Regions from separate parts of the Streptomyces sp. NPDC055013 genome, predicted to be linked through region 3. Evidence: riboswitches for the same ligand, from Rfam matches in the RefSeq annotation. Region 3 holds a riboswitch; each other region holds the start of a gene.
What was found. A riboswitch is a leader RNA that binds a small molecule or an ion and turns the genes downstream of it on or off. The one in region 3 is predicted to bind cobalamin.

Region 1 (7,180 bases), on a different contig from region 3:
GTCAGCGCGACGCCACTGGCGAACCGCCCGGCGGCGACGCTTGCGGCGCCGGCGGCCAGAGCCACGGTGACGGCAGCGGCCGTCGCTTTGACAGTGCGCACCCCTCCAGTGTCCGGGCGGATGGGGGTGGCGGCCAGTGGGAGGTCACTGCCGTGGGCTGTGCGGGGTCACTGCCGTGGGCTTGCGGGGTGTGCGGCGTCGGCGCGGGCCTGCTGGGGGCTGCCGCCCCCAGACCCCAGCTGTCGGCCTGAACGGCCTCGTCCTCAAACGCCGGACGGGCTGAGATGCCCGGACCGGCGTCGGATTGCAGCCGTGGGCACCCGCACCCGCAAAACGTCACCCCTGCTGCCCGTACCCCCGCAGCCGCTCCACCACCTCCCCCAGCTGCCCCTCCGACAGCAGCGTCGGGGACAGGCCCGGCACCGAGGATGCCGTGAGCCACAGGCGGGACATCCACTCGAGCTGGGCCGTGCGGTCGTAGGCCTGGTCCAGGGTCGTGCCGTAGGCCATCGTGCCGTGGTTCTGGAGGAGGCAGGCGGTGCGGTCGGTGAGGGCCTGGAGCATGTTCTCGGCCAACTCCTGGGTGCCGTACGTCGCATAGGGGGCAACTCGGACGGGGCCGCCGAGGGCTGCGGCCATGTAGTGGATCAGCGGGAGCTCGGGCACCAGGGTCGAGACGGCCGTCGCGTGGACCGCGTGGGTGTGGACGACGGCGCCGGCGTCCGTGGCCCTGTAGACGGCGAGGTGCATGGGCAGCTCGCTCGTCGGCACCAGCGTGCCCAGCACCTGCCTGCCGGCCAGGTCGACCCCGGTCACGTCCTCCGGCGCCAGGCGGTCGTAGGGCACTCCCGACGGCGTGACCAGCACGGTGTCGTCGACCCGCACCGAGAGGTTCCCGGACGTGCCGACGACCAGGCCGTCGGAGACGGTTCGGCGGGCCGTCGCCACGAGGGCCTCCCAGGCCTCCACCTCCTCGGGGCGGGCACTGCGACCCCACGACTCCCCCACTTCCTGTGCGCCCTCCCGCACGTCCCGCGCACCCCGCTGGTCCCGCCGCTCCTCAGCCATGCGGCGATCCTGCCAGGCGGGGCGGCGGCACGGCATCAAGTCGCCGCCGGGCCGAGGCACTTTAGAGGAGGAGGACCGGCGTCCGGCAGGTCGCATACCGGGACATAGCCCCTCACCCGTCAGCTTGGCCTGGGATCGATCAGGATTCAACGATCTTCCCGTAGCCTCTGGCTGATTTGTCGTGCACGTCGCCATTCCGGGGGGAAATATGGCCCGTGATCGCAAACCGTCCCGTCACCGCTCCCGCTTCCTGGCGGTATCCGTCGCAGCGCTCACGCTCGGCGGAACCGCATTGGCCGAGATACCGGCCGCGGCGGCCGGCAAGCCCAGGGGCCATGACGTCTCTTCCCACCAGAAGAACGTCAACTGGCAGAGCTCGAAGAGCAAGGGCGCCAAGTTCGTCTACGTCAAGGCGACCGAGTCCCACACCTACCGCAACCCCTACTTCGGCCAGCAGTACAACGGCTCCCGCAGCGCTGGCCTGATCCGCGGCGCCTACCACTTCGCACTGCCGGACAAGTCGTCGGGCAGGACACAGGCCGCGCACTTCGTGCGCAACGGCGGCGGCTGGCGGTCCGACGGCTGGACCCTGCCACCCGCCCTCGACATCGAGTACAACCCGTACAGCAAGCACAAGTGCTACGGGCTGAGCAAGGCCAAGATGGTCAGCTGGATCCAGTCCTTCAGCAACGAGGTGAAGCGACTGACCGGCCGCCGCCCGGTGATCTACACGACCACGCACTGGTGGAACAACTGCACCGGCGGCAGCCGCGCCTTCGCGTCGAACCACGCGCTGTGGATAGCCCGCTACGACTCCTCCAGCGCGGGGGCACTGCCGGCCGGATGGCGGTTCTGGACCATCTGGCAGTACGACAACGGCAGCGGCAGCCTGCCGGGTGACCAAAATCTCTTCAACGGGTCCATGAGCCAGCTGAAAAAGTTTGCCCGAGGCTACTGACCTTGCGGCGCCTGGGCCGCGCGATGGCCGATAGAGAGGGGCCTCGTCCACCGGACGATTAACCCCCTCACCCGGACACCGTGCGGCTCACCCCAGTTCACCTTCCGTTCACTCAGGTTACCTACGTTCGACCGGCCAATGACCTCGAACGATTGCCTGGGTAAATGGAAAACTTCTCGCTGATCCTCGCGATTGTGGTCGTAACCGCACTCGCGTTCGATTTCACGAACGGTTTCCACGACACCGCCAACGCGATGGCCACCACCATCTCGACCGGTGCGCTCAAGCCCAAGGTCGCGGTGGCCATGTCCGCCGCGCTGAACCTTGTCGGCGCCTTCCTCTCCGTGGAGGTCGCCAACACGATCTCCAAAGGTCTCGTCGACGAGACCGGCATCCGTCCCGAGGTCATCTTCGCCGCGTTGGTCGGCGCGATCCTCTGGAATCTGCTGACCTGGCTGGTGGGCCTGCCCTCCAGCTCCTCGCACGCCCTGATGGGCGGTCTGATCGGCGCCACCATCGCCTCGGCCGGCGTCGGCGCGGTCCACGGCGACGCGCTCGTCACCAAGGTGCTGATCCCGGCGATCGCCGCCCCGCTGGTCGCGGGAATCGCCGCGCTGCTGGCCACCCGCCTGACCTACTCGCTCGGCAAGAAGGCCGACGGCGAGTCCGCCAAGAAGGGCTACCGCGCCGGCCAGATCGCCTCGGCCGGCCTGGTCTCCCTGGCCCACGGCACCAACGACGCGCAGAAGACCATGGGCATCATCACCCTCGCCCTGGTCGCCGGCGGCACCCTCGCGCCCGACTCCGACCCGCCCATGTGGGTCATCCTCTCCGCGGGCGTGGCCATCGCGCTCGGCACCTACCTCGGTGGCTGGCGCATCATCCGCACCATGGGCAAGGGCCTGACCGACCTTCAGCCGCAGCAGGGCTTCGCCGCCCAGACCAGCGCGGCCACCGTCATCCTGGCCTCCTCCCACCTCGGCTTCTCCCTGTCCACCACGCACTCCGTCTCCGGCGCGGTGATGGGCGCGGGCCTCGGCCGCAAGGGCGGCGTGGTCCGCTGGTCGACGGCGACCCGCATGTTCGTCGCCTGGGGCCTGACCCTCCCGGCCGCCGCACTGGTCGGCGCGATCGCGGAGTACGTGACGGGCTTCGGTGCCTGGGGCACGGCCGTCGTCGCGGTCTTCCTGGTCGCCTCCAGCGCCGCGATCTGGAAGATCTCCCGCCGCGAGGTCATCGACCACACCAACGTCAACGAGTCCGACGAGCCGGCCGGCGTGGTGACCACGGCCATGGCCGCCGTTACCCCGCCGCCCGCGGGCACGGCGACCGAGGAGCTCACGGCCACCATCCCGGCCCAGTCCTCGGAGCCGAAGCCTTCGAAGGCCTCCGTCTGACGCACCCGGTCATTCCAGTCACTCCCCCTCACTCACTCAAGAAAGCAGAAGCATGAAGATCGACTGGGCGGCACTCGGCTCCGTCTTCGGCGTCAGCCTCGTGGTGACCGTGGCCCTGGTGGGTCTGTTCACCCTCGGCATCGCGGGCCTGTCGCGACGCGAACGGGCCGTGGCGCAGGGCGACTCGGCCTCTCTCGCGGTCACGGGCGCGTACGCGTGCTTCGCGGCATGCGCGGCGGCAGTGGCGTACGGCATCTATCTGATCGTGGCCTGACGCACGACGCGCACCACCTGAAACACCCGAGGTGCGGGACGGATCACCGTCCCGCACCTCACTGCTGTGTGGGCCTTCGCACACTCTCCCTTCGCAGGTCAACGGCAAGTTGACGGCCGTTCCAACCCCGTGGTGGACTGCCGGAGCCATGTGCGGCGGCAGGAGAGGAAGCCGGTGTGAATCCGGCGCGGTCCCGCCACTGTCACCGGGGTAGATAGCCCCCGGGAGCCAGGAACTCTCACCGCCGATCTCGTCGAACCAGGGCGCGGACACCCTGAGTGAGGACATAACGCGATGCTCGCCTGCCGATCGACATGCAGAACCGGACCCTCGTCTGACTCGACGATCGGCTGACCCCGATGCGTGCCGATCGCGTCTTCGCGTACGGCGCCGCCGCCGGACTTCTCGGTGATCTGCTGCTCGGCGATCCTCGCCGGGGGCATCCGGTCGCCGTGTTCGGGCGGACCGCCGCCGCCGTGGAACGGGTCCTGTGGCGCGACCACCGCGCTTTCGGTGCGGTGCACACCGCTGTGTGCGCCGGTGGCGCCGTGGCGCTCGGTGCCGCCGCGGCTCGTCTCGCACGTACGTCCCCCGCCACCTCCGTCGCGCTGACCGGCGCCGCCACCTGGGCGGTCGTCGGGGGGACTTCGCTCGCCCGGGAGGCCCGGGTGATCGGGCAGGCACTGCAAGCGGGGGACGTCGAGGCGGCACGTGCCCGGCTGCCGCATCTGTGCGGGCGGGATCCGCAGGCACTGGACGCGGACGGGATCGCGCGGGCGGTCGTGGAGTCCGTCGCCGAGAACACCTCCGACGCGGTCGTGGGGGCGCTGGTGTGGGGCGCCGTGGCAGGCGTTCCCGGGCTGGTCGGGTTCCGGGCGGTGAACACGCTCGACGCCATGGTGGGGCACAAGTCGCCCAGGTACCGGCGCTACGGCTGGGCTTCGGCGAGGCTCGACGACGTGGCGGGGTGGCCGGGATCCCGGCTGACCGCCGTACTCGCCGCCGTCGCCGGGGGTGACCCCCGTGGGGCGGTACGAGCGTGGCGCGCCGATGCCGCCCAGCACCCGAGCCCCAACGCGGGGCCCGTGGAGGCCTCCTTCGCGGGGGCGCTCGGGGTCCGGCTGGGCGGGACGCTGTCGTACGGCGGACGGGTCGAGCACCGGCCCGTGCTGAACGGGGACGGGCGGGCCGTCGGCACGCAGGACATCGAACGGGCCGTACGGCTGTCGCAGCGCGTCGGCTGGCTGGCGCTCGGCGTCTGTGTCGCCGCGCGCCGCATCGCGAAGGGGCGTACCTCATGACGGGCGGTGGTCTCCTCGTCGCCGGCACGACGTCCGACGCCGGCAAAAGCGTCGTCACCGCCGGGATCTGCCGGTGGCTGGTGCGGCAGGGAGTGAAGGTCGCGCCGTTCAAGGCGCAGAACATGTCCCTCAACTCGTTCGTCACGCGTGAGGGCGCCGAGATCGGGCGGGCGCAGGCCATGCAGGCACAGGCGTGCCGGGTCGAGCCGACCGCGCTGATGAATCCCGTGCTGCTCAAGCCCGGTGGGGAGCAGAGCAGTCAGGTCGTGCTGCTGGGCAAGCCGGTGGGTGAGCTGAGCGCACGCGGCTATCACGGCGGGCGGCAGCAGCAGTTGCTGGGGACCGTGCTCGACTGTCTCGCCGAGTTGCGGGGCACGTATGACGCGGTGATCTGTGAGGGGGCCGGCTCTCCGGCCGAGATCAATCTGCGGCGGACCGACATCGTCAACATGGGGATCGCCCGCAACGCCGGGCTGCCCGTGCTGGTGGTGGGTGACATCGACCGCGGGGGCGTGTTCGCCTCCTTCTTCGGGACGGTCGCCCTCCTCTCGCCCGAGGATCAGGCGCTCGTCGCCGGATTCCTGGTGAACAAGTTCCGCGGCGACGTCAGCCTCCTGGAGCCGGGGATCGACATGCTGCACGGCCTCACCGGACGGCACACCTACGGCATCCTCCCCTTCCAGCACGGCCTGGGCATCGACGAGGAGGACGGGCTGCGGGTGTCCCTGCGCGGGACCGTCCGGGAGTCGAACGTCGCTCCGCCTCTCGGCGAGGACGTGCTGCGGATCGCCGTCTGTGCCGTGCCGCTCATGTCCAACTTCACCGACGTCGACGCCCTGGCCGCCGAACCCGGCGTCGTCGTGCGGTTCGTGGACCGGCCTGAGGAGCTGGCGGACGCCGATCTCGTCATCGTCCCGGGGACCCGGGGGACGGTCCGGGCGCTGGAGTGGCTGCGGGAGCGGGGGCTCGCGGAGGCCCTGAAGCGCAGGGTCGCCGAAGGCCGGCCCGTCCTCGGCATCTGCGGCGGCTTCCAGGTCCTCGGCGAGCACATCGAGGACGAGGTCGAGAGCCGGCGGGGCCATGTCGAGGGGCTCGGTGTGTTGCCCGTGCGGGTGCGGTTCGCCCGCGAGAAGACCCTCACCCGGCCGGAGGGAGAGGCCCTCGGCGCGCACGTCGCGGGGTACGAGATCCACCACGGGGTCGCCGAGATCCATGGCGGGGAAGCCTTCCTCGACGGCTGCCGGGTCGGCCAGACCTGGGGCACGCACTGGCACGGTTCGCTGGAGTCGGACGGTTTCCGGCGGGCCTTCCTGCGCGAGGTGGCCGCCGCCGCGGGCCGCCGCTTCGTGCCGGCCCCCGACACGTCGTTCGCCGCGCTGCGCGAGGAACAGCTCGACCGGCTCGGCGACCTGATCGAACAGCACGCTGACACGGACGCGCTCCGTCGGCTCATCGAGTCGGGCGCGCCGCAAGGACTGCCTTTCATTCCACCGGGAGCGCCCGCATGAGCACTGTGTTGTTGTTGTCGACCGCCGACACGGACCTGTTGGCGGCCAGGGCCGCTTCCGGTGCCTCGTACCGGATCGGCAATCCGACCCGCGTGGACGTCACCGAGGAACTGCCCGCGCTCATCGAGGGCTCGGACATCGCCGTCGTACGTCTGCTGGGCGGCAAGCGGGCCTGGGAGGACGGGCTCGCCGCGCTGAAGGCCTCGGGCATCCCGACGGTGCTGCTCGGCGGCGAGGCCGTCCCGGACGCGGAGTTGATGGCCGAGTCGTCCGTCCCGGCCGGTGTGGTGGCCGAGGCGCTGAGGTATCTCGTCGAGGGCGGGCCCGCCAACCTCACCGAACTCGCGCGGTTCCTCTCCGACACCGTGCTGCTGACGGGCGAGGGGTTCGTCGAGCCGCAGAAGATGCCGGAGTTCGGCGTCCATGGTGAGCGTGCCCTCGTCGACGGCCGTCCGACCGTCGGCGTGCTCTTCTACCGGGCCCACGAACTCAGCGGCAACACCGCCTTCGTGGACACCCTGTGCGACGCGATCGAGGCCCGGGGCGCCAACGCTCTTCCGGTGTACTGCGGTTCGCTGCGGGGGGCGGACGCGGAGCTGTACGAGATCCTAGGCAAGGCCGACGCCCTGGTCGCCACCGTCCTCGCGGCCGGCGGCACGCACGCCTCGCAGGCG
Region 2 (7,180 bases), on a different contig from region 3:
CGATCACGGTGGTGACCGGGAGGCTCGCGACGAGGGCCAGCAGATCGAGTTGGTGCTGGATGTCGAGGTGGTTGGTGGGTTCGTCGAGGAGCAGCTCGCGGGGTTCCTGGGCGAGGGCGCGGGCGATCTGGGTGCGCTGGCGTTCACCGCCGGAGAGGGTGTGCCAGGACTGGGCGGCCCGGTCGGTGAGTCCGGTGCGGGCCAGGGCCGCGGTGATGGCCTCGGCGTCGGCCGCGGTGGGCGGTGTCCAGGCACGGCGGTGCGGGATGCGGCCGAGGGCGACGACGTCGCGGACGGTCAGTTCGGTCTGGGTGTGGGCGTGCTGTTCGACGGTGGCGACACGGCGGGCGGTGGCGCGGCGGCCGACCTCGGGCAGCGGACGTCCGTCCAGGGTGACGACCCCGGCGGTGGGGGCGAGAACCCCGGCGAGGAGTCTCAACAGGGTCGACTTGCCCGAGCCGTTGGGGCCGAGCAGGCCGACGGTCTCGCCGGGACTCAGGGTGAGGGTGACGCCGTCGACGACGACCTTGTCGGCGAGGCGCCGTACGACACGGTCCGTGCGCAGGCTGGTCATGCCGCCGTCCTCCGTCCTCGGTAGAGCACGGCGATGAAGGCAGGTACGCCGATGAGGGACGTGACGACGCCCACGGGGACCTCCTGGGGGTCGAGGACGGTGCGGGCGGCGGTGTCCACCCACACCAGGAAGACGGCCCCGGTCAGTGCCGTGACCGGCAGCAGGCGGGCGTGACCACAGCCGGTGAGGGCGCGGGTGGCGTGCGGCAGGACCAGGCCGACGAAGCCGATCGCGCCGGCGCAGCTGACCAGGGCGGCGGTGAGCAGCGCGGTCGCGCAGAGCAGGACCAGCCGGGTACGGGCGACGCGGACGCCGAGCCCGGCGGCGGCGTCGTCCCCGAAGGCGAAGGCGTCCAGGGTGCGGGCGTACCCGAGGCAGACGGCGAGGACGACGGCCAGTACGGCGGTGCACAGCAGCACCTGTCCCCAGTCGGCGCCGGTGAGCGAGCCCAGCAGCCAGAACAGCACGGCCCGGGTGGTGTCGGCGTCGGCGGAGGTCAGCACGATGAACGAGGTCAGCGCGGAGAACAGCTGCATGGCCGCGACCCCGGACAGCACGACCCGGTCCGTGCTGCCGCCGAGGACGTGGCTGAGCAGCAGCACCATGGCGAAGGAGAGCAGCGCGCCGAGGAAGGCGCCCGCCGACAGCGACACCACTCCCCCGCCGACCCCCAGCACGACCACGGCGACTGCTCCCGTGGACGCGCCGGACGACACCCCGAGGACGAACGGATCGGCCAGCGGATTGCGCAGCAGCGACTGCATGACCGCCCCGCACACGGCGAGTCCGGCGCCGCACACCGCGGCGAGCAGCGTGCGCGGCATGCGCAGGTTCCACACGATGCCGTCCCGCAGCGGCGCCAACGTGCCCTCGCCGAGGCCGAGATGGGCGGCCACGGACGCCCACACGTCCGCCGTGGAGATGTCGGCCGGCCCGATCGTCACGGCGACTGCGACCGACGCGAGCAGCGCGGCCAGGCCGCCGAAGGTCAGCAGCGGCGTACGGACGCTCACTCGGCGGGCCCGGCGAGCCCGAAGTCGCGCAGGCTCGCGGCGACCTTCTCGATCCCTTCGACCGTGCGGATGGACGGGTTCATCGCCTGCCCGCTGAGCAGGACGTACCGCTTCTTCTTCACGGCGGTCAGATTGCGGGTGGCGGGATTGGTCTCCAGGAAGCGGATCTTGGCCTCGGCGGTCTCCGCGGTCTGCTGCTTGCGCGTGAGGTCGCCGATCACGAGGACGTCGGGGTCACGGTCGGCGACGGTCTCCCAGCCGATCTGGGGCCACTCGTCGTGGGTGTCGGAGAAGGAGTTCCGCGCGCCGACGGCACGGGTGACGGCACCCGGCGCGCCGCAGCAGCCGGCGAGGTAGGGCGACTGGGAGTTGGCGAACCAGTACATGAGGGTGACATCGGAGGCGTCCAGCCCTGCGGTGGACTTGCGCACCCGCTCCTTCAGCTCGGCGACGAGCTTGTCGCCGCGCTCGGCGACACCGAAGGCGCGGGCCAGGTCGCGTATCTCGCCGTACACGGTGTCGAGGGTGAGCGGGGTGGAACGCGAGCCGTCGCCGCCGCTGTCGTTGTCCTTGCCCGCCGAGCAGTCGGAGGGCGAGACGTAGGTGGGCACGCCCAGCTTCTCGAACTGCTCGCGGGTGGCGACGCCGCCCTTGCCGAGGGTGGAGACGAAGGAGGAGGTCACGAAGTCGGGTTCGGCGTCCAGGACCTTCTCGAAGGAGGGCGCGTTGTCCGCGAGCCGCGGCACGGAGGCGTTCGCCTTCTCCAGGCCCTTCATCACCGGGTCGGTCCAGGTCGCCGTGCCGGCCACACGGTCGGCGAGGCCGAGGGAGAGCAGGATCTCCGTGGTGCCCTGGTTGAGGGACACGGCCCGCTTCGGGGGCGCCTTCAGGGTGACCTTGTGGCCGCAGTTGTCGAGGGTGACGGGGTAGCCCGCGGCGGCGGACTTCCCGGAGTCCTCGGTACTGCCGCTTCCCGAGCCACCGCACGCGGTGAGCAGGAGGGCGGGCGCCAGCAGCAGGGCAGCGGGACGGAGGGCAGAACGGTACACAGGCGTGCCTCGGTTGTCGGGGCTCGTACGCGGAGCCTGGCCTTCGGACGTCCTCCGCGCGCGGGCGTGGAGGTGCCAGCAGGTCTTCGGACTCGGGTTCGTCCCGACGGGGCGCCTTCCCGGTCTCCCAGTGGCGTGCGTCTGTGCCCCGCCGGTCCCCCTCACCGCTGCGCGTCAGCTCCGGATTCGCACCGGATTCCCTGGCCTCGGGTGTGGCTCGACTGGCCCTCAGAGGCTATCAAGGCCGGGTCGTTCGAGCGGGCGCCCGGAGGGCCCGACAGACCGCGGAGACCCAGGTCACAATCTGGAAGAGGGCAAGGTCACAGCCGTGCCCTCTGCTGCTCCTTTGATGATCTGACCTAGCATCCGAGCATGACGGTCCTGCCTGACGACGGGCTCTCGCTGGCCGCCGAGTTCCCTGACGCAACCCATGAGCAATGGCAACGCCTGGTGGAAGGCGTGCTGCGCAAGTCGGGCAAGGACGTCTCGGGCCCGGCTGCGGAAGACGCTCTGTCCACTGCGCTGGAGGACGGGCTGCGCACCCGCCCCCTGTACACCTCGCGCGATGCCGCGTCCGACTCCGGTCTGCCCGGATTCGCCCCCTTCGTCCGCGGCGGTCGCGCCGAGGGCAACACGGTGGGCGGCTGGGATCTGCGGCAGCGGCACACGGCGCTGACGGACGGCCTGGTGCTCGCGGACCTGGAGAACGGCGTCACCTCGCTCTGGCTTGTCCTCGGCGAGGGCGGCATCCCGGTGTCGTCGCTCGGTCGCGCCCTGGAGGGCGTCTACCTCGACCTGGCCCCTGTCGTTCTCGACGCCGGCGCCGACGTGGAGCCCGCCGCGCGGGAGCTGCTGCGGCAGTACGAGGAGCGGGGCGTCGCCAAGGAGGCGGCGCGCGGCAACCTCGGCGCCGACCCGCTCGGCCACGAGGCCCGCACGGGCACGTCCTCGGAGTTCGCGCCGGTCGCCTCCCTGGCGCGGCTGTGCGCCGAGGAGTACGCGGGGCTGCGGGCGCTGACCGTGGACGCGCTGCCGTACCACGAGGCCGGCGGCTCGGCCGCCCAGGAGCTGGGCTCCTCGCTGGCGACCGGCGTCGCGTATCTGCGTGAGCTCACCGAGGCGGGGCTGACCGCCGAACAGGCGTGTGCGCAGCTGGAGTTCCGTTACGCGGCCACCGCCGACCAGTTCCTGACGATCGCCAAGCTGCGCGCCGCGCGCCGGCTGTGGGCGCGGGTGACCGAGGTCTGCGGGGCGCCCAGCGCTCAGGTTCAGCATGCCGTCACCTCGCCGGTGATGATGACGCGCCGGGACCCCTGGGTGAACATGCTGCGCACTACGGTCGCCACGCTGGCCGCCGGGGTCGGCGGCGCCGACTCCGTGACCGTGCTGCCCTTCGACCACGCGCTCGGCCTGCCGGACGCCTTCGCCCGGCGCATCGCCCGCAACACCTCGACCATCCTCATCGAGGAGTCGCACCTGGCCCGGGTGATCGACCCGGCGGGCGGCTCCTGGTATGTGGAGACCCTCACCGACGAACTGGCCCGCGCGGGCTGGGAGTTCTTCCAGCGGATCGAGCGGGCAGGCGGCCAGGCGGCCGCGTTGCGCACCGGGCAGCTGGGCCAGGACCTGGCACAGACGTGGGAGGCCCGCACGGGCAAGCTCGCCAAGCGGCGCGAACCCATCACCGGCGTCAGCGAGTTCCCGAACCTCACCGAGCCGCCCGTGGAGCGTGCGCCCGCGCCAGCGCCCCGGTCCGGGGGCCTTCCCCGGGTCCGCCGCGACGAGGCCTACGAGGCCCTGCGCGCCCGCTCCGACGCCCACCTGGCCGCCACCGGCGCCCGGCCCCGGATCTTCCTGGCCGCGCTCGGCCCGGCCGCCGCCCACACCGCGCGCCTCACCTTCGCCTCGAACCTCTTCCAGGCGGGCGGCGTCGAGCCGGTCACCGAGGGCACCTTCGAGGACAGCGGTGCCACGGAGGTGTGCCTGTGCTCCAGTGACGCCCTCTACGAGGAGCAGGCCGAGACGGTGGCCGCCGAGTTCAGGTCGGCGGGCGCCACGCACGTGTTCCTCGCGGGCCGCCCCGGGCAGTACACCGATGTCGACAGTTACGTCTTCGCGGGCTGTGACGCCGTCGCCGTACTGTCCGCGACCCTCGACCGCATGGGAGTGTCCTGATGGGAATCCCCGACTTCACCGGGATCGAGCTGGGCACCCCGGCAGCCGGCGGCGGCGCCGACGAGTGGCGCACGGCCGTCAAGCAGGCCACGGGCGGGGACGAGCTCCTGTGGGAGACCCCGGAAGGCATCGCGGTCAAGCCGCTCTACACCGGCCGTGACCTGGAGGGCCTGGACTTCCTGGGCACCTACCCGGGCATGGCGCCGTATCTGCGCGGCCCGTACCCGTCGATGTACGTCAACCAGCCCTGGACGATCCGCCAGTACGCGGGCTTCTCCACCGCCGAGGAGTCCAACGCCTTCTACCGGCGTAACCTGGCGGCCGGCCAGAAGGGCCTGTCGATCGCCTTCGACCTGCCCACGCACCGGGGTTACGACAGCGACCACCCGCGCGTGACGGGCGACGTCGGCATGGCGGGCGTGGCGATCGACTCGATCTACGACATGCGGCAGCTCTTCGACGGCATTCCGCTGGACAAGATGACCGTGTCGATGACGATGAACGGCGCCGTGCTGCCGGTGCTCGCGCTGTACATCGTGGCGGCGGAGGAACAGGGCGTACCGCCCGAGAAGCTGGCCGGGACCATCCAGAACGACATCCTCAAGGAGTTCATGGTCCGCAACACCTACATCTATCCGCCGACGCCGTCGATGCGGATCATCTCCGACATCTTCGCCTTCACCTCGCAGCGGATGCCGCGCTACAACTCCATCTCCATCTCCGGATACCACATCCAGGAGGCCGGCGCGACGGCCGACCTGGAGCTGGCGTACACGCTCGCGGACGGCGTCGAGTACATCCGCGCGGGCCGGGAGGCCGGCCTGGACGTGGACGCGTTCGCGCCCCGGCTGTCGTTCTTCTGGGCGATCGGCATGAACTTCTTCATGGAGGTCGCCAAGCTGCGGGCGGCGCGGCTGCTGTGGGCGAAGCTGGTGAAGCAGTTCGACCCGAAGAACTCCAAGTCGCTGTCGCTGCGCACCCATTCGCAGACCTCGGGCTGGTCGCTGACCGCGCAGGACGTGTTCAACAACGTCACGCGCACGTGTGTCGAGGCGATGGCCGCGACGCAGGGCCACACCCAGTCGCTGCACACCAACGCCCTCGACGAGGCGCTCGCGCTGCCGACCGACTTCTCCGCACGCATCGCCCGCAACACGCAGCTGATGATCCAGCAGGAGTCGGGCACGACCCGGGTCATCGACCCGTGGGGCGGCAGTGCCTATGTGGAGAAGCTGACGTACGACCTCGCCCGCCGTGCCTGGCAGCACATCCAGGAGGTCGAGGCGGCGGGCGGCATGGCCAAGGCGATCGACGCCGGCATCCCCAAGCTGCGCATCGAGGAGGCCGCGGCCCGCACCCAGGCCCGGATCGACTCCGGACGCCAGCCCGTCATCGGCGTCAACAAGTACCGCGTCGACAGCGACGAGCAGATCGACGTGCTCAAGGTCGACAACTCCTCCGTGCGCGCCCAGCAGATCGAGAAGCTGCGGCGGCTGCGGGCGGAGCGCGACGAGCAGGTCTGCCAGGACGCGCTGGACGCACTCACCCGGGCCGCGGGCGGCGAGGGCAACCTGCTGGAGCTGGCGGTGAACGCGGCCCGCGCGAAGGCCACCGTCGGGGAGATCTCGGACGCCTTGGAGAAGGTGTACGGCCGGCACGCGAGCCAGATCCGTACCATCACCGGCGTGTACCGCAACGAAGCCGGGGAGTCGCCGTCCGTGGACCGCACCCGCACCCTCGTGTCCGACTTCGAGGAGGCCGAAGGCCGCCGCCCGCGCATCCTGGTCGCCAAGATGGGCCAGGACGGCCACGACCGCGGCCAGAAGGTGATCGCCACCGCCTTCGCCGACCTCGGCTTCGACGTGGACGTCGGCCCGCTGTTCCAGACCCCGGCCGAGGTGGCCCGCCAGGCCGTCGAGGCGGACGTGCACATCGTCGGGGTCTCGTCCCTGGCCGCCGGTCACCTCACCCTCGTACCGGCGCTCAAGGAGGCGCTGGCCGAGGAGGGCCGCGAGGACATCATGATCGTGGTCGGCGGCGTGATCCCGCCGCAGGACGTGCCCACGCTCCTGGAGATGGGCGCGGCGGCCGTCTTCCCGCCCGGGACGGTGATCCCGGACGCCGCGTACGACCTCGTCAAGCGGCTGGGAGCCGACCTCGGGCACGAGCTGTGATCGATCTCGACACGTATGTGAAGGGTGTCCTCGACGGGAAGCGGGCCATAGTCGCGCGCGCCATCACGCTCGTCGAGTCCACCCGGCCCGGGCACCGGGTGCTGGCCCAGCAGTTGCTGACCGAGCTGCTGCCGCACAGCGGGAAGGCCCGGCGGATCGGGGTCAGCGGGGTGCCGGGGGTCGGGAAGTCGACGT
Region 3 (7,180 bases):
CAGCCCGATCCGGTCCGCGAGGGCTCCGCCCGCGATCCCCCCGGAGAACTGCACCAAGGACGCCACGGCGAGCACCACGCCGACCGTGCCGAGCCCCATCCCGAGCCGTTCGTGCAGGAACACCGACATGAACGGCAGGACCATGAAGCTGCCGAGCGGAATCAGGAACGAGCTGAACAGCAGGAAGCGCAGGGGGCCGTCGAGCGAGGACAGCGCGGTCCGCAATTCCCCCGCGCCCTTGGTGCGTTCACCCACCGGGCGCCGTCCGGTCGGCGTGGACGGGGAACGGTTCCGTGAGTACCCGTACGGCGTTGGCCGCGGCGACCGCCCGGTGCGTGGCGAGTTCGGCCGTCTCGCCCTCGGCGTAGACGATGCCCGCGTAGCCCCGGCTGTCCGTCAGGTGCTCGATGGGATCGCCGATCCGCTTGACCGGGTACCAGGACGGCGATCCCGGCAGGTCCGCCAGCCGGTCGAGCCCGGTGACCTCGCTGAACACACCGGGCGCGGAAGGGTAGCCCAGCACGAAGGCCACGGCCGGGCCGCCCGGCAGGTACGCGTCCATCAGGCGGGGGCGGCGGCCGAGTGCGGCCTCGACCATCGCCTCGTACACATTGACTCCGAGCGACCGGCACAGACCCTCGCCCACCAGGGCACCCCCGATGCGGGGGTTCACCTCCACGACCTCGGGGCCCGCGGTGGTCAGCACGAACTCCACGTGCGCGAAACGGTCGGTGTAGCCGATGGCGCCGAGCACCTCCCCGAGCCACCGTTCCAGCGACACTCGCCGCGGCTCGGGGAAGGCCACCGGGAAGGCGGTGATCTCCTCGCGGAAGTGCGGCTCGGGTGACATCAGCCGGCTGGAGACGCCCAGCAGCCGGGTACGGCCCGCCCAGGTCAGGGTCTCGGCGCTGTACACCGGCCCGCCGAAGTACGGCTCGGCGAACAGGCGCCCCGTCAGCCGTCGCCCTGACGTCTCGGCCAGGGCATGGTCCAGCGCCAGCTCGTCGCGGACCAGCCAGACGTTCTGGCTCCCCGTGCCCGCGGTGTCCTTGAGCACGGCCGGCAGACCGACCTCCTTGAGCAGAGACTCCCGCAGCTCGTCCACCGAAGCGGCGGACTCCACGGCTCGGCCGCGCGTCAGGCCGGCCTCGTGCAGGTGGTTGCGCACCGCGGACTTGTCCCGGGTCAGCCGCAGGACCCCGGGGTCGAGTCCGGGCAGACCGAGACGGTGCGCGAGGTCGGCACCGACCAGTGTCCAGGTGTCGGTGGAGCTGATCAGGCCGCGCAGCCCGGGGGTCCGCTGCAGCCGGTCCGCCACCTGGTCCACGTCAAAGGTGTCGAGCTCCACGACGTCCAGGGCACCGGCGGGAAGGCGCTCCAACTCGTAGGTGTAGTAGGCGGGATCGCGCGTGAGGAGCAGCAGTCGCTCGCCGAGCGCGTCGGCGGCGCGGACCAGGTGCCCGAGCCCGAACGTGAGCGATTCCAGGCAGGCCACGCTCATGCCGCCCGCTCCTTCCAGCGTGCCGGGCAGGGGGTGCGTTGCCAGGCCATGGTGGACCACGGCATGGTCATCTCCTCCGGTTCGGCCACCTCGGCGGGTTTCAGCGCGGCAGGGTCGAGGGCTTCGGTGTGGCGGGCGAAGACGCCCTCCACGTAACGGTGTCCGGTGTCGGCGCCGATCACGAGGTGCAGCCGGTCGGGGTGGCGGCGGGCCTCGTACGTCGAGGCCAGGTAGCCGGCGCCGGTGGAGAGCCCGGCGAACACCGCGTGCTCCCGCAGCAGGGCGACCGCACCGGACAGGGCGTGCGCGAAGTCCATCCAGTGGACGGCGTCGTAGAGGTGATGGCGGACGTTGTCGAAGACGATCGACGATCCGACTCCGGCGATGATCGCTTCGGGGTCGTGGTGGTCCTCGCTGCCGAAGGTGACGCTGCCGAACGGCTGTATCCCGACGAGCCGCACCGAGGAGTCGGTTTCCCGGAGCCGTTCCACCAGTCCGCCCGTCGACGCGCCGGACCCCACGCCTCCGACCACCGTCAGGGCGTGGTCCCGGCACTCGGCCGTGATCCGGTCGGCGACTTCGTGGTACCCGAGGTAGTGGACGTCGTCGTGGTACTGGCGCATCCAGTGGCAGTCGGGCCGCTCGGCGAGGATCTCCTTCACCCGCCGCACCCGTAACTCCTGGTCGAGCTTGAGGTCCTGGGACGGCCTGACCTGTTCAACGGTGGCGCGCAGGATCTTCAACTGGGCGAGCGTGGTGGCGTCGACGGTGGTGGAGGCCACGATGTGGCAGCGCATGCCGTACCGGTGGCAGGCCAGCGCCAGGGCGTAGGCGTAGATGCCGCTGGAGCTGTCGATCAGGGTCTGTCCCGGGCGGATGGTGCCTCGGTCCAGAAGATGGCGGACCGCCGCGAGCGCCGAGTAGATCTTCATCGACTCGAAACGGATCAGGACGAGGTTGTCGGTCAGCCGGACAAGGTCGGGAACCTTCAGAGCGTCGGCGATGTGGGGGTGGATCAACCGTAGCCTCCTTGGGCGAACGAGCACTGGTGGCCGAGCGAGTGGAAGAAGGCGGAGAGTTCGGACTTGACCTCGGTACTGGGGCGGCGGGGAAACAGGTAGCCGATCAGGCAGCCGGTGTGAGCGACGAAGATCCCGTCGGAACCGAAGCGCTCGCGGTGAGCGAGCAGGCTGTCGAACGTGGCTTTGGGCAGGACCTCCTGGGACAGCGCGGCGCTGGCGGTCGCCGCTCGTGCAACGGCGGCCGGATCGCCCGAAGCGAAGCCCTTCAGAAGGTCGGCCAGGCAGCGCTCGTACTCCTCCCCGCGCCGCCGGTACTGCTCCAGCAGCCGGCCGGTGACGGCGGCGGTGTCCACCGTGCCGGGTTCGGTGACGAAGGCGGTGTGGAAACCGATGTCCGTACCCAAGCGCCGGACCACCCGGTGCCGACCGCTGAGATGGAGCGCGAACTCGTCGAGGAAGACGCTGTCGGCACGTTCGATGGCGGCGAGGATGCCGAGGACCACGTCGGCGTCGTACCGCAGGCGGAAGAGCCGGAACAGACAGCGCAGCGTCGCCACGATGTCCGCGGTCGAACTGGCCATCCCCACGCCCACCCGCAGGTCGGAGTGAGTGCTCCAGCGGCCCGGTGGCAGCGTGAGCCCGAAGTGCTCCAGGAAGAGCCGGACCGCGGTCGCGGATCTCTCTCCCAGGGGCAGGAGATCGGGCGGATTCACGCCCGGGGTGAAGTGCACCCAGGAATGCCGGTCGAGGGGAAAGGACACCACGGCGATGTCTGGCTCGGCATCGGCCCGCAGCGGGCCCTGATAGAGCTCGCCCAGGGTGCCGTGGCAGACACCGGACACGGTGCGGGCCGGCGGGCCGGCTGCCTCGCGGGCTGCTCCGGCGAGTGTCAGCACCGCTCGTCCCGGTCCGCCGAGCCGCGGGCCGGCCGACGCCGCGCACGGATGACGGGTACGCGCGTGGTCACGAATACGCCCTCCTTCTGGTCCCGAGCCCGGAACTCCCGAACTGCTGAACTTCGACCGGGAAGGAGGCGCGGCGCAGAGTACGCCGTGATGTCGCCCGTACCGCCAACCCAGTCCACGAGGTCACCGTGCACAGCCCACACCTCACGCGCGGGCGCAGTGGCAGGTCTTCGGACTCGTGGGCGCGCCCACCGGAGATCCGGCGACACCTACCGGCCGTCGCTTCCCGGCCCTCTTGGCGCGGAGCCAGTGCTGATTGACGGCGTTCGTTCCCACTCACCGCTGCGGGACAGTCCCGGATTCCCACCGGGTTCCCTCTTGCGTCGCGCCACCGTGGGCTTGGTCGGACCGGCGGCACGAACCGACTGCGCCCATCAGCGTAGGTGCGCTCGTGCTCCTGCGACAGGGCGCCCAATGCCGGTTGTCCTGATGTGGCCGGTGGCGTCGTCGGGCACGAGCAGCTGAGACAGCGTGTCGGCACCACGAGCGCTCTGGCCGGATTGGGCCTCGGTGGAACCGATCACCTCAACCACACTTGTAGCTTCCACGACCACGCACACCGCCCGTCGGTGGCCGCTGCCCGAAAGGCCCAGGAGATGCTGCCAGAGCCCACGTCGCAGGCCGACGGCACGAGTGCGCAGCCCGCACCCGACCGCACTGCTGTCGACCGGGTCGCCCTGCGCGCCGATCTGCGTGCCGCCGTTCCCGACGCGAGCGCGGCCGTCGCGGTCACGGCGGCCGTGTTCGTCTTCCTCTACCTGCGCATGGAGTCCGGTGACTCGGCGACGGTCGCGGTCATGCCGTTCATGGACGACCCTGCCACCTACTGGATGTACCTGCTGAGCCAGGCGTTCGGCTGGTCGGGACTGCTGTGGGCGTGGGGAACGGTCATGCTCGGCCTGCTGCTGTCGGGGCCGCGCCCCGCCCGGCTACCGGTCTCCCGGCAGGTCCTGGAACGCTGGCATCGCACGACGAGCCTCACCACGATGGCGCTGATGTTCGCGCACGCCCTGATGTTCGCGGCCGAACTCGTGCGATATGAGGCTCAGTTGGGGTGGGCCGAACGCCTGTGGACCGGCTTCGCCGACACCTTCCTGCCTGGCTGGTACGACTCCGGGACCGGCCAGATCGCGATCCCCGTCGGTCAGGGCGCGCTGTATCTCGCCGTCCCGCTCGGGTTGTTGTTCTACGTCCGCCACCGCATCGGCGCGAACACCTGGCGTCGGCTGCACCGTTTCGTGATCGTCGTCTACGTCCTCAGCGTGTGGCACACACTGCTCTACGGCACGAACGTCTGGTACGGCGAATGGCCCCGCACGGTGCTGTGGCTGCTGCAACTCCCCATCGCCGTGCTGCTGTTGGCCCGGCTGCTGCGGCCCGCTCGGCGGTCCGAGCGGCTGACCGTGCCGGGGCGGCGTGACGGGATCTCTCTGCCGAGCTGGGTGGTACGCGCGGCGGCCCGCCTCGCCGTCGCGGCGGTCGTCATCGGCCTCGTCGCTGTCGCGGCATCCGGGCACGACGGCGGACGCGAGCGCCCCGTCGAACCACCTGCCACGAGCCCACACGCGCACGAGCCGGAGTGATCCACGCCGGCTGCCGGCACGGGCTGGTCCGGAACGTCTGCGGGACGGGCCCAAATCGTGATCATGGATGCCCGTGCCGCTGGTCGGTAGCCTGCCGAGGTGGCTGAGAGCTGGGACGAGCAGCAGTTGATCGCGGACGGCTTCGAGCGTGTGTACGTGGACTTGGAGTGGTACGACGGGCCGCGCAAAGGACTCGCGGTCATCGGTGATGTCCCTCACTACTACGAGGGCCGCGACTACGACCGCGACGACGAGGCCGACGAGTACCTCGTGTGGCCCGCGAGCGAGGCCGCCGTGGCGATGGAGCGCGAGCAGTGGGCGATCTACGTCAGGTGGAACGAGGCTTATGAAGCCGGGACGGTCGAGGCGGACAGCCATCCGGGGAACGGAGGGATCGATGCCCGCTACGACGAGCTTGACTTGCTCCTCGCGCCGTACCGTCAGGCGCCGGACGGTGCTCGGCGGCTCGTGGGTGAGGTGCGGTTCGACAGTGGAGACCGCCGCTACAGGCTCGACGGGGTGGACCACTGGTTCCGGTGGCGCCCGAGCAGGTGAGGGGAGAAAGGGTGGTAGCGGAGCGGCACAGTACCGGTGACCGTGTCACCCGCATTCACCCGTGTGGCGGCGCTGCGGAGGGGTCCGGGTCATTGGAGGTGGCCGGTCCCGCGGAGTGGCGGGGGACTACCGTGGCCTAGCTGTCCTGGGTGATTCCGCACGCTGCAGCCTTGGGGCGCAGCGGTACGCCATTGGTGCGCAATACCTCGCGGACGTCCAGGATCAGGGGGAAGACCTCATGATTGCGGTCCTCGCCCTGTTGCTCCCATGCCCGCTGCTCAGCTTCGACGGCCATGCGGTCCTCGGCGAACACGCGCTCGGTGAAGCGTCTGATGAGCGGCCACGCCACATTCAAGGCCCCGGGAATCCTCGGCTTCTCGATCATGAGCAGGCCGTAGGTGTGACATGTGCGCTGCTCGGCGTCCTCGGGCACGTACGCGGCCCAGAGCCGAAAGGAGGGACGTTCGGCGTCTGCCGGGAGCAGGTCAAGTGTCTGGTACGGATAGTCGGTGCGGATGGTCATGACGTCGCTGGAGTCACCGCCGCCGATGCCCTCCGCGGCCAGCAGGCCGGCCCCACGGTTCCGTTTGCCCCCGGCATGGGTGAACAAGTAGCGGGCCTCCACCGACCGCGGGCCGGACCGGTATCCCAGCAATTCGGGATGGAGTTTGCCGAGGACGCCCCGGTGGAGGAACTGGTGATTCATGTCGAGCAGGTTCTCGTGCATGAACGAGTAGTGGCAGCGCACGGTCCGCGAGAAGGTCATGGTCTTGTACTTCGCCGAGCCGAATGCCGGCAGGGAGGGCAGGGCGGTGACCGCCGCCTTCTCCGGATCACCGGGGAAGACGAACACCAGGCCGTACGCCTCGCGGACGGGGTAGCCGCGCACGCCACGCGGTGGCCTACCGTCCCCCTTGGACAGATACGGGATCTTCGAGAGGCGGCCGTCGCCGCGGTAGACCCACGCGTGATAGCCGCAGCGCAGGGTGTCGCCCTCCACGACCCCCATGCTCAGCGGCACTTGGCGGTGGGCACACCGGTCCTCCAGTGCGTGGACGGCGCCGCTCTCACCGCGGTAGAGCGCGATGTTCTCTCCGGCGAAGGCGGTCGCGATCACCCGTTTGCTGCGCACGCTCCCGGACAGCGCGACCGGATACCAGAAATCCGGGTTCGCTCCGACGCGCCGCAGGTCGACCATGCGTACCTCTCCCTCGTCCGTGGGACAGCACCCTTCATCCTGACGGCCGCCCGCCGCGCACGCACTACCCGGCGCATCCGGACGGGTGAGAGCCGGCCCTCCTCGGCCTGCTCGGCGAGGCAGGCGTGCGCATGCTGATCCACTCCTTCGCCGCACTCAGGTCTCACCTCGCGGTTCACGTGCGTCGCGGAGTCCCGTTGAACACCCGCAAGCAGTGCTGCGTTGTATGTGTAACTGCACAATCTTTGCAATAAGCCCCCCACCCGGAAGAGGAACCAACCTGATGTCCATGCGAACCGGCCGTCTCGCGGTGCTCGCCGCCCTGCCCGCAGCCGCTCTCATCACCGTGGCAGGCT
Region 4 (7,180 bases), on a different contig from region 3:
CCCGCACAAGCTGCTGCTGAGGCCGGTGCCGAGGGACTAGTGCCGCCGGGGACGGTTCAGGCGGCGTTCGGCCCCTGGAACGTCCTTCGGTAGGCGTTCGGGGTCGTCCCCAGGGCGCGTACGAACTGGTGGCGCAGCGCGGCCGCAGTTCCGAACCCTGTTCGACTCGCGATCGCGTCCACCGTCTCGTCCGTGGCCTCCAGCAACTCCTGCGCCAGCAGCACACGTTGGCGCAGGATCCAGCGGTAGGGGGTCGTACCGGTCTCCTGCTGGAAGCGGCGGGCGAAGGTGCGCGGGGACATCAGCGCACGCTCGGCGAGCTGCTCGACGGTGACGTCCTCGTCGAGGTGCCGTTCCATCCAGGCCAGCACCTCGCCGACCGTGTCGCAGTGGGAGCGGGGCAGCGGGCGCTCGATGTACTGGGCCTGCCCGCCGTCCCGGTGCGGCGGCACCACCATGCGCCGGGCGATCTTGTTGGCGACCTCGGGCCCCTGTTCCTGGCGCACGATGTGCAGACAGGCGTCGATGCCGGCGGCGGTGCCGGCGCTGGTGACTACCGGCCCCTCGTCGACATACAGCACGTCGGATTCGACGATCGCCCCCGGATGCCGTAGCGACAGCTCCCCGGCGTGCTTCCAGTGCGCACTGCACCGCCGCCCGTCGAGCAGTCCCGCGGCACCCAGCACGAAGACACCGGAGCACACGCTGAGCACCCGGGCGCCCCGGTCGACGGCTCTGACCAGGGCGTCCAGCAATGCGGGCGGATAGTCACGGGTGACGTACTCGCTGCCGGCCGGTACCGCGATCAGGTCGGCCTCCTCCAGCCGCTCCAGACCGTACGGCGTGGAGACGGTGAGTCCGCCGACGTGGGTGCCCAGCGTCGGCCCCTCCGCCGAGACGACCGCGAAATCGTAGGTCGGCAGCCCCTCGTCGCTGCGATCGATGCCGAACACCTCGCAGACGACGCCCATTTCAAAGAGATGCACACCGTCGAGCAGGACGGCGGCGACGTTTTTCAGCATGCTGCCAGTGTGCCTCGATGCTGGCAGTAAATCGAGGTTCCACGGCAGTCCTGCCACTGTTCGTAAGGAGTGTACGGAGCGACAGTGGTGTCATGACTGCAGAACAGACACAGACACTGCTCGCCATGATCGTCGTCCTCGGGATGTTCGTCCTCCTGGCCCTCCCGTCACTGATCGGCGCGATGCGCGACCGGCGCATCGACCGTCAGATCAGGGAGGCCCAGGAACGCGACAGGACCGAGGCTCAGAAGTCCTCGTCCAGGTCGACGGTGCCCTCCACCGCCACCTGGTACGCCGAGGGCCGCCGCTCGAAGAAGTTGGTCAACTCCTGAACACCCTGCAGCTCCATGAAGGAGAAGGGGTTCTCGGAGCCGTACACCGGAGCGAAGCCGAGACGCGTCAGACGCTGATCGGCGACACACTCCAGGTACTGCCGCATCGAGTCGGTGTTCATCCCCGGGAGGCCGTCACCACACAGGTCGCGCGCGAACTGCAGCTCGGCCTCGACGGCCTCCCTCAGCATGTCGGTGACCTCCTGCTCGAGCTGGTCGTCGAACAGCTCCGGCTCCTCCTTGCGGACGGTGTCGACCACGTCGAAGGCGAAGCTCATGTGCATCGTCTCGTCGCGGAACACCCAGTTGGTGCCGGTGGCGAGGCCGTGCAGCAGACCCCGGCTGCGGAACCAGTAGACGTACGCGAAGGCGCCGTAGAAGAACAGGCCCTCGATGCACGCGGCGAAGCAGATCAGGTTGAGCAGGAAGCGGCGCCGGTCCGCCTTGGTCTGCAGGCTGTCCAGCTTCTCGACCTCGTTGATCCACTTGAAGCAGAACTCGGCCTTCTCGCGGATGGACGGGATGTTCTCGACGGCGTCGAAGGCCGCCGCCCGGTCCTCCGGGTCGGGGAGATAGGTGTCGAGCAGCGTCAGGTAGAACTGGACGTGCACGGCCTCCTCGAAGAGCTGCCGACTCAGATACAGCCGCGCCTCGGGGGAGTTGATGTGCTTGTAGAGCGTCAGCACCAGGTTGTTCGCGACGATCGAGTCGCCCGTCGCGAAGAACGCGACCAGCCGGCCGATCATGTGCTGCTCACCCTCGGACAGCTTCGCCAGGTCGGCGACGTCCGAGTGGAGGTCGACCTCCTCGACGGTCCAGGTGTTCTTGATCGCGTCCCGGTAGCGCTCGTAGAAGTCCGGGTAGCGCATGGGGCGCAGGGTCAGTTCGAAGCCCGGGTCGAGCAGGTTGCTGTTACGGGTGGTCATTACTGGCAGGCCTCGCAGGACTCGGGGTTTTCCAGGGAGCAGGCGACGGCGTCGGGCTCGGCGACCTGCTGGACGGGGATGGTCTTCTCGGGCTGGGGCGCCTGGCCCTGGGCGGCGCGGGCGATGCGGGTCGCCGGGCGCGAGCGCAGGTAGTACGTCGTCTTCAGGCCCGACTTCCAGGCGTACGCGTACATCGAGGAGAGCTTTCCGATGGTCGGCGTCTCCAGGAACAGGTTCAGGGACTGCGCCTGGTCGAGGAACGGGGTCCGCGCCGCCGCCATGTCGATCAGGCCGCGCTGCGGGATCTCCCACGCCGTGCGGTAGAGCCGCCGTACGTCCTCGGGGATCCAGGCGAACTCCTGCACCGAGCCGTTCGCCTCGCGCAGCGCCTCACGGGTGCGGGCGTCCCAGACGCCGAGCTCCTTGAGCTCGTTGACCAGGTAGGAGTTGACCTGGAGGAACTCTCCGGAGAGCGTCTCGCGCTTGAACAGGTTGGAGACCTGCGGCTCGATGCACTCGTAGACACCGGCGATCGACGCGATGGTCGCGGTGGGCGCGATGGCGAGGAGGAGGGAGTTGCGCATGCCGGTGGTGGCGATACGGCTGCGCAGGGCAGCCCAGCGCTCCGGCCAGGTCAGCTCGACACCGTAGTGGTCGGGGTGCAGGACACCCCGGGCGGTACGGGTCTTCTCCCAGGCCGGCAACGGTCCGTTGCGCTCGGCGAGGTCGGCGGAGGCCTCGTAGGAGGCGAGCATGATGCGCTCGGCGATCCGGGTCGACAGGGCTTTCGCCTCGGCCGAGTCGAAGGGCAGGCGCAGTTTGAAGAAGACGTCCTGCAGGCCCATGGCGCCGAGTCCGACCGGCCGCCACTTGGCGTTCGACCGGCCCGCCTGCTCGGTCGGGTAGAAGTTGATGTCGACGACCCGGTCGAGGAACGTGACGGCCGTGCGGACGGTGGCGTCGAGCCGCTCCCAGTCGATGTCGCCGGTCATCGTGTTCACGAAGGCGCCGAGGTTGACCGACCCCAGGTTGCAGACCGCCGTCTCCCCGTCGTCCGTGACCTCCAGGATCTCCGTGCAGAGGTTGGAGGAGTGGACGACATGGCCCGGCAGGGCCGTCTGGTTGGCGGTGCGGTTGGCGGCGTCCTTGAAGGTCATCCAGCCGTTGCCGGTCTGCGCGAGGGTGCGCATCATGCGGCCGTACAGGTCACGGGCGGGAATGGTCTTCTTCGCGAGCCCGGCCGCCTCGGCCTTGCGGTACGCGGCGTCGAACTCGTCGCCCCACAGGTCCACGAGATCCGGCACGTCCGACGGCGAGAACAGCGACCACGGCTGGTCGGCGTTGACCCGGCGCATGAACTCGTCCGGGACCCAGTGCGCGAGGTTCAGGTTGTGCGTACGGCGGGCGTCCTCACCGGTGTTGTCGCGCAGCTCCAGGAACTCCTCGATGTCGGAGTGCCAGGTCTCCAGGTACACCGCGGCCGCGCCCTTGCGCCGGCCGCCCTGGTTCACCGCGGCGACCGAGGCGTCGAGGGTCTTCAGGAACGGGACGATGCCGTTGGAGTGACCGTTGGTGCCGCGGATCAGCGAACCCCGGGAGCGGATACGGGAGTACGACAGCCCGATGCCGCCGGCGTGCTTGGAGAGGCGGGCGACCTGGTGGTAGCGGTCGTAGATGGAGTCCAGCTCGTCCTTGGGGGAGTCGAGGAGGTAGCAGGACGACATCTGGGGGTGCCGGGTGCCGGAGTTGAAGAGGGTGGGGGAGGACGGGAGGTAGTCGAGGCGGCTCATGAGCCCGTAGAGCGCGGAGACTTCGTCCACCGACCGGGCGGTGTCGTCCTCGGCGAGACCGGCGGCGACGCGCAGCATGAAGTGCTGGGGCGTCTCGACGACCTTGCGGGTGATGGGGTGCCGCAGGAGGTACCGGCTGTGCAGGGTGCGCAGGCCGAAGTAGCCGAAGCGGTCGTCGGCGTCGGTGTCGACCAGGGCGTCGAGGCGGGCCGCGTGCAGCCGCACGAACTCGGCGGTCCGGTCGGCGATGAGGCCCTCACGGTGTCCGACCGCGACCGATCCGGTGAAGGACGTCACGCCCTGCGAGGCGGCCTCGGCGGCGATGGAGAGGGTCAGCAGCCGGGCGGCGAGCCTGCTGTAGGCGGGGTCCTCGGAGATCAGGCCGGCCGCCGCCTCGGTGGCCAGCTCGCGCAGCTCCGCCTCGTCCGCGAACGCGGACCGGCCGCGCAGCGCGGCGGCGGCGACCCGGCCGGGGTCGGCGTCGGCGAGGTCGGCGGTCAGCTCGGTCAGGGTCCGCAGCAAGGCGGTTCCCGGAGCGTCCTCGTCCGTGGGGACGGTAGGAACGGCTGAGGCCGGGTCTGCTGGCGCGATGGTCACGTGGGGGCTCTCCCTCGCTCGGCACGGGGGCCTCGGCGAGGGCAGGGGGCAGCACACGAGCGCACACGGCGTCGCGTCCACCGGCCCATTCCACGAGGCCCGGACGTCGGGCGCACCGGCCGGGTGGCCGGGCGCGCTGTCGGCAGGTCCTCGGACTGACTCCTGCGCACGCCGGTCCTGGGAACAGACATGCACAAGTACACCGTTGCGGGACAGTTCCGGATTCGCACCGGATTCCCCTGCGGCGACAGCGAGCATGAGCATACATCTTGTGCTCACCCGCCACGCCACCCCCAGATGTTGTGTCGTGCTGGTTTCAGAGCGTCAACTTGTAGGTGAGGAGAGTGATGTCGGCGAGTATCCGGATCTCGACCCTCGCCGGGGCGCGCATGCCGGCCATGGGGCCGCCGGGTTGCGGGGAGTTCCGGGAGTGCTTCCATGGAGATAGGTGTCGGCGCCCCGCGGTCGCTCCGTTTCGAGAGTCCTTCTCGGAAGGAGACGAACGATGACGAGGGTCGTGCGTCGCCCGCCCGGCAAGAAGCGGCCGCGCGACGCGCCGATGGCGACGCTGGCTCCGAGACGGGCGGGCACCTGGGTCAGGCAGGGGTTCGTGGGCCACTGGCACCGGCTGATGATCCGCCTGGAGGCCCGCGGCGGCACCACCCGCCCCAGGAAATGGCGCCGGTGGTTCACCTACACCAACGTCACCCGGGCCATCTGGACGGTGGCCGCGCTCGCCCTGTTCGCCTGGGTGGTGGAGGGCCTGTACATCCTGATCTCGAGCAACACGACCGGCTTCGAGCGGTGGCGGCAGGGCAACCCCGGATTCGAGACGGTCATGCGCTTCGTCGGCCCGGTGCTCGCCGCGTCGATCGCCGCCACACTCTTTCTGTTCTGGTGGTACCGCTGGACCAAGCGGCGCTATCTCGCCAAGGCACGGGACGACCCCCACCGACTGGTGCTCACCGCAGGCCCGGACACCGCCGAGATCGTGGGCCGCGAGGAGATCGCCCAGGTCATCGCCGAACGGCTGCGGGAGCGCGCCACCCGCCGGCCCTATCTGCTGGTCGGCGGCGTCGGTGTGGGCAAGACCGCCGTCCTGGTACGCCTCACGGAACTGCTGGCGGAGCAGAACGCCGTACCCGTGCCGATCCGGCTGCGGGACGCGAACGGCGGCACCGACCTGAACTTCGAACGCATGGCCAAGCAGCGCTTCACCGAAGAGGCACCCCGGGGCATCCTCGCGCGCGGCAAGACCGAGCGGGTCTGGCAGCAACTCCTGGCCGACGACAAACCGGTCGTCATCGCCGACGGACTGGAGGAGGCTCTCCTCGGCGACGGCCTCGAACAGCACCGGGACAACATCATCCGGCGGGCCATCGAGCGCGCCCACGAGGAGAAGCTGCCCCTCGTCATCGCCTCCCGTCCGCACAGCCCGCTGGAGAGCACCCCGGCCGCGATCGTGGAGCTGGAACCGCTCAGCGAGGAGGAGGCCCTGCGGTTCGTCCAGGCACGCGTCCCGGAGACGGACGAACGCCGCGTGGACTGGATCGTGGAGACGGCGGAGGTGACCGAGTCGCCGGTCTACCTCCAGATCGCCCGCGAACTGCACCGCCACGGCGCCCTGGAGCACGACCGGCCCGACAACGACCCGCAGCACATGAACACCCGCAGCCGCGACCGCGGCATGCTGCGGCTGTGGCTGCTGGAGACCTGGGACGAGGCGCTGTGCCAGGGCAGGCTGCGCCGGGACGTCGCGCTGAGCCGGCAGGAACGCCGCGACGCCCTCGAAGTGGTCTCCGCCCTGGCCTGTCTGGGACTGCTCCAGGACAAGCTGGAGGTCGGCCTCGGAGAGCTGCTCGACTCGGACGTCCACCCCGGTCCGATGCGACGCGCGCAGGCCCGCGCCGAGCACCTGTGGGCCGGCGGACGCGCCTTCGACCGGTACGGCAGGCGCGGGAACGTCTTCTCCGAGTGGCACCGGCAGCAGATCTGGGACGTGCTGTGCCGGCGGATCGGCCCGGACGAGAGGAAGCGGTTGCGCGGCGGCAACATGGACCAGTGCCGCGCCGCCCTCGCCCGGATCGCACGCAATGCGGACAGGCTCGGACTGGTGGAGGGCTTCGAGCGCAAGGTCCGTTTCCCGCACAGCATCATCCAGGCCTACTTCGGCTATCGCGTGCTGCGGCAGCTGGGCGAGCGGGGCGCCGGCGAGCTCGTCGAGCATGTGCTCCAGCCGCCCGGGCCCAGCCGTGAACTGCTCATGGCCCTGGTGCTGTTGTCGCGCCGCCGTGCGGCGACGGTCCGGGCCCGCCGGGAAGGTGTACGGGCCGAGGTGACGAAGGAGGTCGAGGAACGGCTCCGCCGCTCACGGGTGCGGGGGCACACCCTGGCCCACCGGCTCTGCAGGGCCGCTGAACGCCGCACGGACGATCCGAAGGCGCTCGACCTCTACGCGGCCGCCGTGGAGATCGAGAGCGTGGAGGACGTTCCGCGGCTGCTGGGCGACATCC

Region 1: linked by a shared signal. The riboswitch ahead of ACWGDB_RS29325 (cobalamin biosynthesis protein) and the one ahead of ACWGDB_RS07650 (GHMP family kinase ATP-binding protein) in region 3 are both predicted to bind cobalamin.
Region 2: linked by a shared signal. The riboswitch ahead of ACWGDB_RS14370 (ABC transporter substrate-binding protein) and the one ahead of ACWGDB_RS07650 (GHMP family kinase ATP-binding protein) in region 3 are both predicted to bind cobalamin.
Region 4: linked by a shared signal. The riboswitch ahead of ACWGDB_RS34570 (ribonucleoside-diphosphate reductase subunit alpha) and the one ahead of ACWGDB_RS07650 (GHMP family kinase ATP-binding protein) in region 3 are both predicted to bind cobalamin.

The regions. Positions count from the first base shown of each region.
Region 1 is NZ_JBSGVW010000028.1:76,139-83,318, reverse strand. Features, by position in the region: gene ACWGDB_RS29350 (alpha/beta hydrolase) at 1-101, opposite strand, end outside; gene ACWGDB_RS29345 (class II aldolase/adducin family protein) at 337-1,068, opposite strand; gene ACWGDB_RS29340 (lysozyme) at 1,277-2,026, shown strand; gene ACWGDB_RS29335 (anion permease) at 2,191-3,423, shown strand; gene ACWGDB_RS29330 (hypothetical protein) at 3,476-3,697, shown strand; cobalamin riboswitch at 3,814-3,954, shown strand; gene ACWGDB_RS29325 (cobalamin biosynthesis protein) at 4,057-4,998, shown strand; gene ACWGDB_RS29320 (cobyric acid synthase) at 4,995-6,506, shown strand; gene cobN (cobaltochelatase subunit CobN) at 6,503-7,180, shown strand, end outside.
Region 2 is NZ_JBSGVW010000009.1:143,712-150,891, reverse strand. Features, by position in the region: gene ACWGDB_RS14380 (ABC transporter ATP-binding protein) at 1-574, opposite strand, end outside; gene ACWGDB_RS14375 (FecCD family ABC transporter permease) at 571-1,587, opposite strand; gene ACWGDB_RS14370 (ABC transporter substrate-binding protein) at 1,584-2,636, opposite strand; cobalamin riboswitch at 2,697-2,877, opposite strand; gene ACWGDB_RS14365 (methylmalonyl-CoA mutase family protein) at 3,009-4,811, shown strand; gene scpA (methylmalonyl-CoA mutase) at 4,811-6,985, shown strand; gene meaB (methylmalonyl Co-A mutase-associated GTPase MeaB) at 6,982-7,180, shown strand, end outside.
Region 3 is NZ_JBSGVW010000004.1:291,965-299,144, reverse strand. Features, by position in the region: gene ACWGDB_RS07665 (MDR family MFS transporter) at 1-255, opposite strand, end outside; gene ACWGDB_RS07660 (ATP-grasp domain-containing protein) at 248-1,501, opposite strand; gene ACWGDB_RS07655 (cysteine synthase family protein) at 1,498-2,520, opposite strand; gene ACWGDB_RS07650 (GHMP family kinase ATP-binding protein) at 2,517-3,419, opposite strand; cobalamin riboswitch at 3,634-3,869, opposite strand; gene ACWGDB_RS07645 (ferric reductase-like transmembrane domain-containing protein) at 4,085-5,071, shown strand; gene ACWGDB_RS07640 (hypothetical protein) at 5,171-5,626, shown strand; gene ACWGDB_RS07635 (Rieske 2Fe-2S domain-containing protein) at 5,763-6,824, opposite strand; gene ACWGDB_RS07630 (hypothetical protein) at 7,105-7,180, shown strand, end outside.
Region 4 is NZ_JBSGVW010000039.1:31,942-39,121, reverse strand. Features, by position in the region: gene ACWGDB_RS34590 (bifunctional albaflavenone monooxygenase/terpene synthase) at 1-40, shown strand, start outside; gene ACWGDB_RS34585 (helix-turn-helix domain-containing protein) at 57-1,022, opposite strand; gene ACWGDB_RS34580 (hypothetical protein) at 1,115-1,354, shown strand; gene ACWGDB_RS34575 (ribonucleotide-diphosphate reductase subunit beta) at 1,267-2,280, opposite strand; gene ACWGDB_RS34570 (ribonucleoside-diphosphate reductase subunit alpha) at 2,280-4,667, opposite strand; cobalamin riboswitch at 4,792-4,931, opposite strand; gene ACWGDB_RS34565 (ATP-binding protein) at 5,173-7,180, shown strand, end outside.